Regions from separate parts of the Neobacillus sp. NPDC093182 genome, predicted to be linked through region 3. Evidence: riboswitches for the same ligand, from Rfam matches in the RefSeq annotation. Region 3 holds a riboswitch; each other region holds the start of a gene.
What was found. A riboswitch is a leader RNA that binds a small molecule or an ion and turns the genes downstream of it on or off. The one in region 3 is predicted to bind S-adenosylmethionine.
Positions count from the first base shown of each region.

Region 1: it holds a riboswitch for S-adenosylmethionine, as region 3 does, so the genes downstream of both, ACIQAA_RS11915 (methionine biosynthesis PLP-dependent protein) here and ACIQAA_RS31395 (phosphoadenylyl-sulfate reductase) in region 3, are expected to answer to the same signal.
Region 2: it holds a riboswitch for S-adenosylmethionine, as region 3 does, so the genes downstream of both, ACIQAA_RS07855 (methionine ABC transporter ATP-binding protein) here and ACIQAA_RS31395 (phosphoadenylyl-sulfate reductase) in region 3, are expected to answer to the same signal.

Region 1 covers NZ_JBIVOI010000005.1:233,468-237,730, forward strand. Annotated here, with positions in the region: gene metC (cystathionine beta-lyase) at 1-459, opposite strand, end outside; gene ACIQAA_RS11915 (methionine biosynthesis PLP-dependent protein) at 459-1,574, opposite strand; SAM riboswitch class I at 1,656-1,775, opposite strand; gene ACIQAA_RS11920 (alpha-mannosidase) at 2,273-4,263, shown strand, end outside.
Region 2 covers NZ_JBIVOI010000003.1:81,494-85,756, forward strand. Annotated here, with positions in the region: gene ACIQAA_RS07835 (hypothetical protein) at 1-479, opposite strand, end outside; gene ACIQAA_RS07840 (hypothetical protein) at 692-937, shown strand; gene ACIQAA_RS07845 (CBO0543 family protein) at 995-1,453, opposite strand; gene ACIQAA_RS07850 (hypothetical protein) at 1,695-1,889, shown strand; SAM riboswitch class I at 2,121-2,220, shown strand; SAM riboswitch class I at 2,295-2,401, shown strand; gene ACIQAA_RS07855 (methionine ABC transporter ATP-binding protein) at 2,509-3,540, shown strand; gene ACIQAA_RS07860 (methionine ABC transporter permease) at 3,530-4,180, shown strand; gene ACIQAA_RS07865 (MetQ/NlpA family ABC transporter substrate-binding protein) at 4,199-4,263, shown strand, end outside.
Region 3 covers NZ_JBIVOI010000029.1:26,059-30,321, reverse strand. Annotated here, with positions in the region: gene sat (sulfate adenylyltransferase) at 1-591, opposite strand, end outside; gene ACIQAA_RS31400 (sulfate permease) at 706-1,764, opposite strand; gene ACIQAA_RS31395 (phosphoadenylyl-sulfate reductase) at 1,780-2,496, opposite strand; SAM riboswitch class I at 2,566-2,667, opposite strand; gene ACIQAA_RS31390 (anthranilate phosphoribosyltransferase) at 2,814-3,845, opposite strand; gene cobA (uroporphyrinogen-III C-methyltransferase) at 3,829-4,263, opposite strand, start outside.

The sequences.
Region 1 (4,263 bases), on a different contig from region 3:
TAATAGTGGATTTGAAGGTGTTTCTACATAGAATGCTTTCGTGTTAGGCTTAATTGCCTCTTTTACTTGATTTAGGTCTGTCATATCTACAAATGTATGTTCAATCCCGAACCGAGTCAGTACCTGAGTGACCATGCGATAGGTACCGCCATATACATCTTCGGTAATAACGATATGGTCACCAGATGAAAGAAGTAGGAAAGCTGTTGAAATAGCAGCCATTCCCGACGAAAAAGCAAAACCCCTTGTCCCGCCTTCTAATTCCGCAATTACATCTTCGAGCGCTTCTCTTGTGGGGTTTCCACTTCTAGCGTAATCGTATTTTCCGTAACTTTCTATATCAAATTGATGGAAGGTTGATGCATGTTGGATCGGTACACTAACTGCTCCAGTGTTTGGATCTACTTTATGCTGATTATGAAGGAGCTTGGTTTCAAAACTATAATTTTCTGAACTCATTATCCAATCACTCCTTCTTTTAATTTCGCTAATGCCTGTTCAAGGTCTTCAATAATGTCTGTTGGGTCTTCAAGTCCTACAGAGAATCTTAATAGTCTGTTACATACACCTGACTGAATTCGAATTTCTTCTGGAATGTCAGCGTGGGTTTGTGTCGCTGGATAAGTAATAAAGCTTTCTGTTCCGCCAAGGCTTTCAGCAAATGAAATGAGAGAAAGACTTTGAAGGAATGGATTCACCCAAGCTTCATCTTGTAAGCGGAAGGAAACCATTCCTCCATTTCCTGGATACAGGACATCTGTTATACCGTCATGGTTAGAAAGGTATTCAACAATGGCCTTCGCATTGCTTTCATGTCTTTGCATTCTTAGTGATAAAGTTTTCATTCCACGCATTACTAACCAGGAATCAAAAGGACTTAGGACTCCACCGGCTCCATTATGATGAAAAGCCAATGCCTCACAAATTTCTTTACCTTTGGCAACGACCAGACCAGCTAGGACATCATTATGGCCGCCTAAGTATTTCGTCGCACTATGAATGACAATATCCGCACCCAGCAGGATTGGCTGTTGAAGAAGCGGTGTATAGAACGTATTATCAACAATCAGAATAATTCCGTGCCTTTTCGCAATTTTTGACACAGCTGCTATATCTGACTGCTGCATAAGCGGATTGGTCGGAGTCTCAAGAAAAATCGCCTTGGTTTGAGGGGTAATCCTTCTTTCAATCTCTTCAGGACTACACGTATTAACATATTGAGTCTTCAAGCCCCATTTTTTAAATCCCTTTTCTAGTAAACGATACGTTCCTCCGTACAAGTCCTCACTAACAATCCATTCGTCCCCAGACTCGAAAAGAGAAAGGATTGTAAAAATCGCTGCCATCCCCGAACTGCAAGCGAACCCCTGATCTGCGCCTTCAAGATCGGCAATCGCCTTTTCAAGGAGCTGACGGGTAGGATTACCTGTCCGTGAGTAATCAAATCCCGTTGATTGCCCGATTCCCTCGTGACGGTAAGCTGTTGAAAAATAAACAGGAGGATTGACGGTGCCTGTCACCGTATCACTTCTATTACCAATTTGAGCTAACTTTGTATCAATCTTATAAACCATGATCCGTATCCTCCTTTATATAAACAAAAAAAGTCTTCTATAAGAAGAAGACTTTTGGATGCACATTCGCATAGGTCATTCTTCTTATCTCACAAGTTACCTAATAACTTGATGGACTTAGCACCTTTTCAATGATAAAAAATGTCATTGAAGGTTGCTGAGACTTCATAGGGCCATTCCCTCAGCCTCTCTTGATAAGAAAGTATAATATTTAGACTTTTTATAAAATTTACTACACTAAAGCAGAAGTGTCAATTAATATTTAAAGGAAATCTATTTATACAAGAAAACTTTTAAATTATTTTTACGAATCGATGGTTGCTAGCAAGACATTTGTAACATCAGTGTGATGCTGAGTTTTTAGAGCAGTAATAATAAAATATTAATTGATATTCTTGCCTTACCTAACCTTTTAAAAATAATCTCTCCGTCTTTTAAGTACTTAACGACGAATGCAGCCGCACCAAGGAAGATATATCTTTTATCATAAACTTAGTTTAATGGATACACAAAGTTAAAGTAGAATGTTATAATGAATCAAAAAAATAAGGTAAGTCTATTTTTTTTTTGTTTGTGAAGGCGGTTTCAAACTCGTTTGGCAACGATCTTTTTTGCATTCTAATTAAGAGGAGTGATTATTTATATTTTACCATTGAGAAGATGGAAATTAGAATTGGAGGAAAATACCTGTGAAAAACATGTTTATGATCGGAAATGCACATCTCGACCCCGTATGGCTTTGGCGCTGGCAGGAAGGTTTTCAAGAAGTGAAGGCGACATTTCGTTCAGCACTCGATCGTCTAACAGAATATGAGAATTTTATTTTTACTTCAAGTTCTGCTGCGTATTATGAATGGATAGAAAAAAACGATTCAAAAATGTTTCAAGAAATCAATCAAAGAATTCAAGAAGGCAGATGGATTATTTGTGGCGGCTGGTGGATTCAGCCGGATTGTAATATTCCAAGTGGTGAATCATTTGTCCGACAAGGGCTGATCGGCCAGAACTATTTTAAAGAAAAGTTTGGGGTCACCGCCACTGTTGGTTACAATGTTGACAGCTTTGGTCATAATGGAATGCTGCCACAAATTTTAAAGAAATCCGGCATGGATTCTTATGTATTTATGAGACCTGGTCCAGAGGAAAAAGGGCTGCCGGGCAGGTTGTTTTTATGGGAATCCAAAGATGGTTCTCGGGTAAAAGCGTTTCGCATTCCCTTTGAATATTGCACCTTTGACCATCTAGAAAATCACATCATGCATTGTAAAAATGAACTTAAGCATTCTTTCAATCATCTAATGTGCTTCTATGGTGTTGGTAATCATGGCGGCGGGCCGACAAAGGAAAATATCGAGATTATTGAAAAATTAAACCAATCGATGGAAGATACCAATCTTATGTTTAGTTCACCGAATGAATTTTTTGACCATGTAGAGAGTTTTAAGGATACTCTTCCGGTTGTCCATGACGATCTGCACCATCATGCGATTGGTTGTTATTCTGTTCATTCCGAAGTAAAAAAGCTAAATCGATATTCTGAAAATCTCACTTTAATGGCTGAGAAGTTCTCCTCGGTTGCCAACTGGACGACAGATCAACCGTATCCAGAAGACATGAATCAGGCTTGGAAGGGAATCTTATTTAACCAGTTCCACGATATTTTAGCGGGGACAAGCATTTCAGAAGCATATGATGATGCTAGAGATTTATTTGGCGAGTCGATCAGTATTGCAACACGAAATATGAATTACGCCCTCCAATCGTTAAGTTGGAATATTGATATCGAAGAAGAAAAAGACATGAAGCCAATGGTCATCTTTAATCCTCATTCATGGCCGGTAAAGGTAAATGTTGAAATTGAGTATGGGCTTTTTGTGAATTATTTATTGCCACAAGAATTTATTATTGAAGATATTAATGGAAATGAAGTGCCTTACCAAATCATTGATTCTGTTGCGAAAGTACCGAATCGAAAAAGAGTTGCCTTTGTGGCTGAACTTCCACCATTAGGATATAGCACGTATAAACTTCGTGCGGTTAAGCCGACAAAAGAGTTTGAATCTGTAAAAGTAACCGATCACGAAATGGAAAACGACCGCTTCAAGCTAGTAATTGATAAAGAAACTGGTGGAATCAGCAGTTTATTCGACAAAGAGAAGGAAATCGAAGTGTTCAAGAGTAATGCGGCTATCCCTTATGTCATGAATGATTCTTCCGATTCATGGGGACATGGGAAACTTCGCTTTGATGAAATCGCCGGAGTCTTCAAGCCAATCCGGATTAAAAAGCTGGAAGAAGGTCCAGTAAAAGGGGTTATTCGGGTTACGTCTAAGTTTCAATCATCCACGATTGTCCAGGATTTTATCATGTACAAACAGTTAAATAAGATTGAAGTGAAAGTGAAAGTAAATTGGCAAGAAAGTTACCAAACGTTAAAACTCAAGTTTCCAGTAAGCTTTAATCAACGGCATGCAACTTCTGAGATTCCATTTGGGCATGCTTCGCGCGAGGCAAACGGAGATGAAAAGCCAATGCAAAATTGGATTGATGTAACAGGCACGATTAGCAAACAAAGGAAAGATATATATGGTTTAAGTCTTCTTAATGACGGCAAATATGGTGTCGATGTAAGTGGAAATAGTATCAATTTAACGGTTCTAAGAAGCCCGATTTATGCCCATCATGCTCC
Region 2 (4,263 bases), on a different contig from region 3:
TAAAAAAGTGACAAATCAAACGGATGGTGAGTAGTGGCCGGCGTCTCAACTTTTTTAAATTCATGAATCGCTTCGGTAAATTCTCCAAGACCATATAAAGCTTTTCCTTTTTCCATTCTATAAAGTGACTCTACCACTTCTTCTTCTTGCGGATCCGCTAAGTAATGATCAATGATTTCGATTGCCTTGGCGTACTCTTTGTTCTCAGCAATGAGAGCCATGGCAATGAGCAGATCATGAACGAGGATAGATAAAATATCCTCGGCAAAATCACCGTACTGTTTTAACTTGCGTAAATAAAGCTCTCTCTTTTCTTTGTCACTGAACATCATGGCCTGGCCGGCACCGATTCTGTATAAATCATCCGCACGATAAAAGATTCGGTGCTTTTTTGAAAAAATTAAAGCATTTTCCATTACATGAGTGGCCGCAGCAAAATTACCGACCGCAAAATGAAGAATCGCTTCAGTATAGTCCAAGTCGACCTGTGTCATAGGGTCAATATAGACATGATTGGATTCAATTTCTTAACGTTCTCTCATGGGGATGATCATGGGAGGTGCCACCTTACCTTTACTTTTCTCCATGTCTTATAATGTAATGTTTGGCTACTACATCATGCTTGAACTTGGTTTAGGCGCATGTTTTGTATTCGTCAACACACCAACCCAAGTGATGATGCAAAAACAAATTGCTGACGAATTTAAGGGGCGTGTTTTTTCTCTCGTCGAAACTAGTTGCCATGGCTTTATCTCCATTAGGAATGGTGCTGTATGGTTTTCTGTACGACGTCTTCCCTGCTGAATGGGGTCTGCTGCTGTCATCTGGATTATTCCTGGGTGTAGTCCTTGCTCTCTTAAGACCAACCGTCATACGAAGGGTTCATCCGGAGCTTGCAGCGGAAAAAACATTGAAGGAAAGAGCGGAAGCATTTTGATGAGGTTTAAATGTTCGTTACAGATGAGGTTGGGCTCAGTTGATTCCAACCTCATCTTTATTTACCTATTTTTATCATTCTCCTAACCATCCTTAAATGAGCAACCAAGATGAGAAAAACGAAGGGATAGAGGCAGATAGAATACCAGAGCTTCCAGCCTGTATAGTTGAAAAAATGAGTCCTTTCAACAATAAATTCGATAATGGAGGATCCTGCTGTCCATGCAAGGATATAAAAGAGTTTCTGTTGATTTGTCCCTTTAAAGGGATAATAGTTTAAGAACAAAATACTGACCGGAATAAAATAAAGGAATTCAGCAACAAACCCCAGCCATTGAAATCCTTCACCAAAGTATCCGTACAAATGGTATTTAAAGACGAGAACCAAATCTACATTAATACCAAAAACCAACGCAAAAAGACTCGTTGTATACAATTCAATTTTACTCAATCTCTTTGGAACTAGGAATGCAATGATAACAAGAATAAAAAAGAATATAAATACCAGCTTCCACATAGATGGATTGTCTCCTTCAAAAGCAACTAATTAAAAGTTATACTTTCCAAATCCTTACATATATAGTCACATATTAATCACCACCTAAATAACGTGTCAAAAGAACTACTCCTTCCGTCTACAGGAAAGGATTAAATTTCCAAAAGAATGGTTATTTGGAACTAATTTATTATTCTGGTAAATAAATAACTCCCTTTATGAATACTAATGAATTAACCCCCAAGAAAGGAGTGAGTATGCAATGAGTGTATTAGACCGCAGTCCTTTTTTATACTTCTTATGTATCCTTGCTGGTTTTGCCTTATTAAGAGTACCGCTAACTGGATTTTTTGCACCGCTTAGTCCGTTAGTTCTCCTAATTGGTGTCTTAACTGTCCTTTTATTCTCACTTGTGTTAATCATCCAAGGGGTACTTAGTTTGGTGAAAAGAAGATAGTCGTTAAAAGATCAAGGAAGAGAGCGAAAATACTCGCTCTCTTTTCTCTTTTTTTGTTTTACCGGAGGCCTGCGGTAATTTTTTTTTTTTTTTTGGAAATGCCTATCTGTAAGCATTGAAAGCGATTTAAGTCTAAACGATTAATCATTATTTTAAAAAGGGGATTTGACTTTTGACTATTCCTACAGTAGATTAATTAACAAGTTCAAAAAATGAATAAAGTAAAAATACTTCTTATCAAGAGAGGTTGAGGGACTGGCCCTATGACACCTCGGCAGCGGAATCTATGATTCTGTGCCAAATCCAGCAAGTGCGACTTGATAGATAAGAAGAGGCCCAATGATTTTTTTCAATTTGCCCTCTTCTTTTTCAAGAAGAGGTTTTTTATTTTTAATTGAATAATATTTCTTATCCAGAGAGGTTGAGGGACTGGCCCTATGACACCTCGGCAGCGGAATCTATTCGGAGACTGTGCCAAATCCAGCAAGCGCAAAATGCTTGGGAGATAAGAAGAGCTTACTGCTTTGCTTTGCATCGGCATGCCCTCTTCTTGTTTCCAAGAAGAGGGTTTTTTATTTTACCAAAAACGGGACACTTCCCAAAAAAGGAGTTACATACCATGATCGAATTTCAGAAACTTAAAAAGGTTTATGAAAGTGGCGGACAGCAGGTTGCTGCATTGAATGGAATTGATTTGAAGATTAATAAGGGAGAGATTTTCGGAGTGATCGGGTTTAGCGGTGCCGGTAAAAGTTCACTTATCCGCTGTGTAAACTTACTAGAGCGTCCAACCTCTGGAAAGGTAATCGTCGATGGTCATGACCTCACATCTATGTCTGTCAGAGAAGTCCGTGAGATTAAGAAAAATATTGGAATGGTTTTTCAGCACTTTAATCTATTAAACTCAAAAACAGTGTTTTCCAACGTGGCAATGCCCCTGACACTTGCCAAAGTTCCCAAGGATGCGATTAAAAAGCGCGTTCAGGAATTACTAGAATTTGTCGGGTTAGCAGACAAAGCGGACTATTATCCTGACCAGCTTTCAGGCGGACAAAAGCAGCGAATTGGCATTGCAAGAGCCTTGGCAACACAGCCATCCATTCTACTTTGCGATGAGGCCACATCTGCACTCGATCCACAGACAACCAGCTCCATTTTACAGCTGTTGAAAAAAATCAATAAGGAATACAACATAACCATTCTAATCATTACCCATGAAATGGCGGTCATCAGAGAAATATGCGACCGAGTGGCGGTGATTGAAGCGGGTAAAATTATCGAAGAAGGCACGGTGTTTAACGTCTTTTCATCTCCTAAAACGGAGACGGCAAAGAACTTTGTAAGCTCCGTCATGAACGACCATATCCCTGATTCTATAAAAGATATCATTCAAAAACATGACGGAATGCAAAAGGTTTTCCGAATCAATTTTGTAGGCAGCTCAGCCGGGCAGCCTCTGCTCTCCGAACTTGCCAAGCAGTTTGATATTCATATTAATGTATTGTTCGGAACCATTACTGAGCTTCAAGGCACACCGTTTGGAAACTTAATTGTTGAGTTCCAAGGCTCTGACAAAGAAGTCATCCGTGCATTAACCTATATTAACCAGAAGAAAATCAGCATAAAGGAAGTGACAGCACATGCTAGTTAACTCAGAGCAAATTATTTCTGCTTTAATTGAAACGGTCCAAATGGTCGCTTTCTCACTCTTGTTCTCAACCATCCTTGGACTGCCGCTGGGAATCTTGCTCGTCGTAACACGGAAAGGCCATCTGCTTCAGAATCTGCCGTTTTTTAATGTATTGAATGGAATTATTAATATTTTTCGATCCGTTCCGTTCATTATTTTATTGGTTGCCATGATCCCCGTGACAAGGTTGATTGTTGGAACTTCAATTGGAACAGCAGCAGCAGTTGTTCCTCTCGTGTTCTATGCAGGACCCTATATTGCTAGATTGATAGAGAATTCCTTACTAGAGGTTGATCCTGGTGTCATTGAAGCAGCAGAGGCAATGGGCGCAACCCCATGGCAAATTATTAGTAAATTTCTAATTCCAGAAGCACTCAGCTCACTAGTTCTTGCCCTTACCATTGCGACCATCGGTCTTGTTGGGGCGTCGGCAATGGCTGGCGCAGTCGGCGGCGGTGGAATTGGGGATTTGGCCATTACATATGGCTACCAGCGTTTTGATACTGTCACGATGATGATTACAGTGGGAATTCTGATTGTGATCGTACAAGGTCTACAGTCATTTGGAAATATAGCAGCAAAAAAAATCAGACGAAGATAACCTAGGAGGAAAACGACTATGAAAAAACTTTTACTATCCATCATTATTATTACATTAGCGATTATTGGCGCTGGCTGCGCTGA
Region 3 (4,263 bases):
GTGAATAGGATTTCTTGTTTGGAAACCGACAACTGTTTTCCAGCCTTTTTCTTCAAACAATGCACGTGTTTCTTTCGGCTCGAACCAAACATCGCCGAAGATTCCTTTTTCAGGCTTTTTAACTAACACTACTTCACCGGCCACATAGACAGGTCCTCTTTCATACAGACGCTTAACTCCTGGATGAGCAGTTTCTAGTGTTTTATAAATCTCAACGGCTTCCTTGTCTAAATTCGGTTCATACCATTCTGAAACGGTAATAACCCCATATACCTCTTTATTGTAAACAAGCTTTATTTTCTCCCCCACTTCAAGTGTTGCTGCTGTTTCATAAGAAACCGGAAGTGTAACAGGAATAGACCAAATCGTATTGTCTGCAAGGCGCATGTTCTCTACGACATTTTCATAATCTGCTTTTCCAAGAAAACCGGTTAGTGGACTAAATAACCCAACACCGATCAACTCAAGGTCACTTAAGGCAATGGCGTCGATTTCGAGTTCTTTTACAATGGATGTTACATCATAGTTTGGATCAAATGCTTGGATTAGTTTACCTCCATGAGGTGCTGGTAAAAATGACAACAGAATCATACCTTTCTTTTTTGAATTTACGTTATTTTATTAAAAATCCTCTAAATTAGAGATTTATATCAGCGATAAAGAATTTATCGTTGAAATCAAAAATGTTTTAGCGAAGCGAACAAACTACTTTTCTGCTGCTTCTACGACTGGTTGATTCGACCTTTTCATCAATGACGACACTCCAAATACGGAGATTAAAACACCTGCCATTGCTACAATCGGATAAAAGTTATGTTCAATCAGCAATTGGATAAGTGTATAAGAAAGCACCATAGATAAAACAGGTGACACAATCCAAACCGTAAGAAGCTGAACCACTATACCTTTTTTTAAGACAGACTTGCCTTGTTTGGCAAAGCCAATGCCGATAATTGAAGATGTTGTGATTTGTGTCAGTGGTACAGGAATGCCGAAAACAGAGGCGACAGTAACAATCGCTGCTCCTGTTCCAGAAATGACACAGCCCTCTTCCAGACGAAGCGTGGTAATTTTCTTCCCATTTGTTTCAAGAACACGATGACCTAACAGAATGGCACCAGCTGCTACAAAAAGCCCGCCCCAGAAAATACCGGCACTTGTCGACATGATATCAGCCCCGACTAGCGGTCCCACTGCATTGGCAACATTGTTCATCCCCGCTGAGAAAGCTTCAAATAACCCCATACATACGACAAGAACAGAAAGGATTGGAATGGCTTTCGGCGCTTCCATCCAACGTTTCAACGTTTTATTTTTTAATAGATTCGCAGCTAGAATCGCAATCACGAATGCCGCAAAAGGAGTAAGCAGCCAAAAAAACATAATCCATGCAAGGTTACTCACAAACACAGATTGATAGACAATTCCAGCCCCTACTACTGATCCTACTGCTACTTCACTGGTGGAAAGTGGTATCCCGAATATATTCGCTAAAAATAAAGACAGCGCAGCTGATGCTAAAACGATGAGAGCGATTGGTACGGTAAAAGTGCTGTTTGGTACAATTCCGCTGCCAATGGTTTTTACTACTTCACCGCCGCCAAGCCAAGCCCCAAAGAACACGGTAATACCGCATAGTAACAGTGCCAGCTTTTTCTTCACCACTCCTGCTCCGTAAGAAATTCCCATCGAAGCAGCTGCACCACTTGCACCAATATTAATTGCAAAAAATAACCCTATCGTAACTGCTATAATTGTGAGCAAACTAAAAGCCCCCTTTTAGGATGTGTGTAAGCCACACTCCGTTTTGCCACTTCCCGCCCAGCGCCCTGCACGTGAATCACCATCTGCCGTAACAGGCTGTGTACAAGGGAAACAGCCGATACTAGGGTAATTTTGATCATGTAAGGTATTGTAAGGGATATCTTTTTCCTTGATATAGTCCCAAACTTCGTCCCATGTCCAGTGAATAAGCGGACAGATTTTAATATTCTGAAACTTATCATCTTTATTAAGAAATTGAGTGTTTGCTCTAGTGGGTGATTGTTCTCGGCGAAGCCCTGAGATCCAAGCTTGTTTTGCCGTCAGCGTCTCCCTTAATGGAATGACTTTACGGATATTACAGCATTGGTTAGGCTCCCTCTTCCATAGTGCTGACCCATATTGCTCGCGTTGTTCATCTAATGTCAGCTTTGGGAGTTTTCGCTCAATATTTAGTGAAGGAAAACGCTCTTCGATTTTGTTAATTACCTCATACGTTTCCGGAAAGTGTAAGCCAGTATCTAAGAATACAATATGCGCGTCTGGCTTAACCTGCTGGATAAGGTCGATTAATACAATCGCTTCAGCTCCAAAGCTCGAAGCATACACAATTTGGTCTTCTGGATACGAGTTGTATGCCCACTCTAATACCGATTTTGCTCCCTTTGTTTTATCCTCAATAGAGAAATGATCGGATATTTGGTTCAAGTTTTCATATGTTACCGGTGTAGCCATTACTATAAACCTCCTCTGTTTATCAAAAAAGCCTTCCCGAAAAGGAAAGGCATCTCACGATAGTTTAACGCCTTATCTCCCAAAATGAAGATCATTTTGCTGGAATTAGCACCTTGCACAGCAGGTTGCCGGGCTTCATAGGACCAGTCCCTCAGCCTCTCTTGATAAGTATTTTGTATTTGATGAAATTAATCCTACCATACCAATAGGTTTTATGTAAATGAGTAAAACAAAAATTTTGAAAAATAAATTTTCTACCATTTTATTCCATTCGCCAAGAAAAAAAACGCCCTGGACGCAATACCGTCTAGAACGCATTAGTTAGACATCACTTTCCATTTTTCTAATTGACTTAAACCTCGTTGATCCGTTAGTTGTTGTTTTGCGATCTCTATTCCTTCTCCTATGTCATTTACTGCACCAAACAGGTGATACCTTATGCCAGTATTAAATAGCACTTGATTGTAATAGGGCTGGAGTGATGCAGATTGTTCCCCGCTGAGAATCGCCAGCGTAATGTCAGACTGTTCTTGTACAGACAGCTTGATATCTTTATCTAACTCGTGCACCAACAGGCCGTATTCCTCCGGTTTTACGATGGAAGATTCAATCTTATTGTCTGTTATTTTGTAAATAAAGCTGTTGCGGTGAACAGGCAAATCCTCAGAGCCTTCCGTTCCTTGAACGACATAGACATTTTTAAAGGAAAGCTCTTTAAACATAGGTGCAATTTTGTTAATCGCTGTCCGATGATATGCACCCATCATCAGAGATTCTGCATTAGCTAGATTTAATAACTTCTCTACTGTATTAAAAAGAGTTCTCACCCCCAGCTCTTTGCGGATTCCTCGCAGCTTTCCTAAACTAGAGCAATATTCCTCTGTGTTTGCAAAAGCAATTCCTGCTTCTTGGATTGTTTCTGCCAATCTTTGCGGCGGTTGAGAAACATTAATACCTAATTGTAAAAGAATATCCTTGAGCGCTGTTCCATATTTCGGCGGCAGTGAATCGCTGCCATGTAAAAACACTGGAAACCCGTATTCAGCCATCAAAATGGCAGCAGGAATAGTCCCCGTAAAGGAATTCCTTCCATTATACGGACTGGCTAGATCAATAATAGACCGGTTTGACACTTCAAGTTTATTGCTAACATCCTGATAGGCAAGCACAAACGCCAGCAATTCCTCCGGCGATTCCGTTTTCAAGCGGAGCGCAATCAGATAGGCAGCAATTTGGGCATCTGTTGCCTTGCCGCTAATAATCGTTTGAGCGACTTCTTTTGTTTGTTGATAGTCTAAGTCTTTCGACCCTCTTTTTCCTCTTGCGACTTCTTTAAGCCATTGTTGCATAGCTTTCCGCCTTCCCCTCTGCTTCTAGTAAACTTATTTTATCACGGAAGGTGACAACTTCTCCAACAACGATCATAGCAGGATTTTGAATACCTTCTTTTTTAACCACGCTGACAATTGAGCTTAGTGTTCCTGTAACGGTTCGCTGCGCCAGAGTTGTTCCCTGCTGAATGATCGCAACTGGAGTATTTTCCTTTTTTCCATGCTTCATTAATTCCTCGCAAATATACGGGAGGTTTGTGATTCCCATATAAATTGCCAGTGTGTCAACACCTGTAGCTAGGCTCTTCCAATTAATGTCGGTTGGTTTCCCCTTCGGCTTATGCCCCGTGACGACAGCAAAAGAGCTTCCTAAATCGCGATGTGTAATCGGGATTCCAGCATAGGCTGGAGCGGCTATTCCGGCTGTTATCCCTGG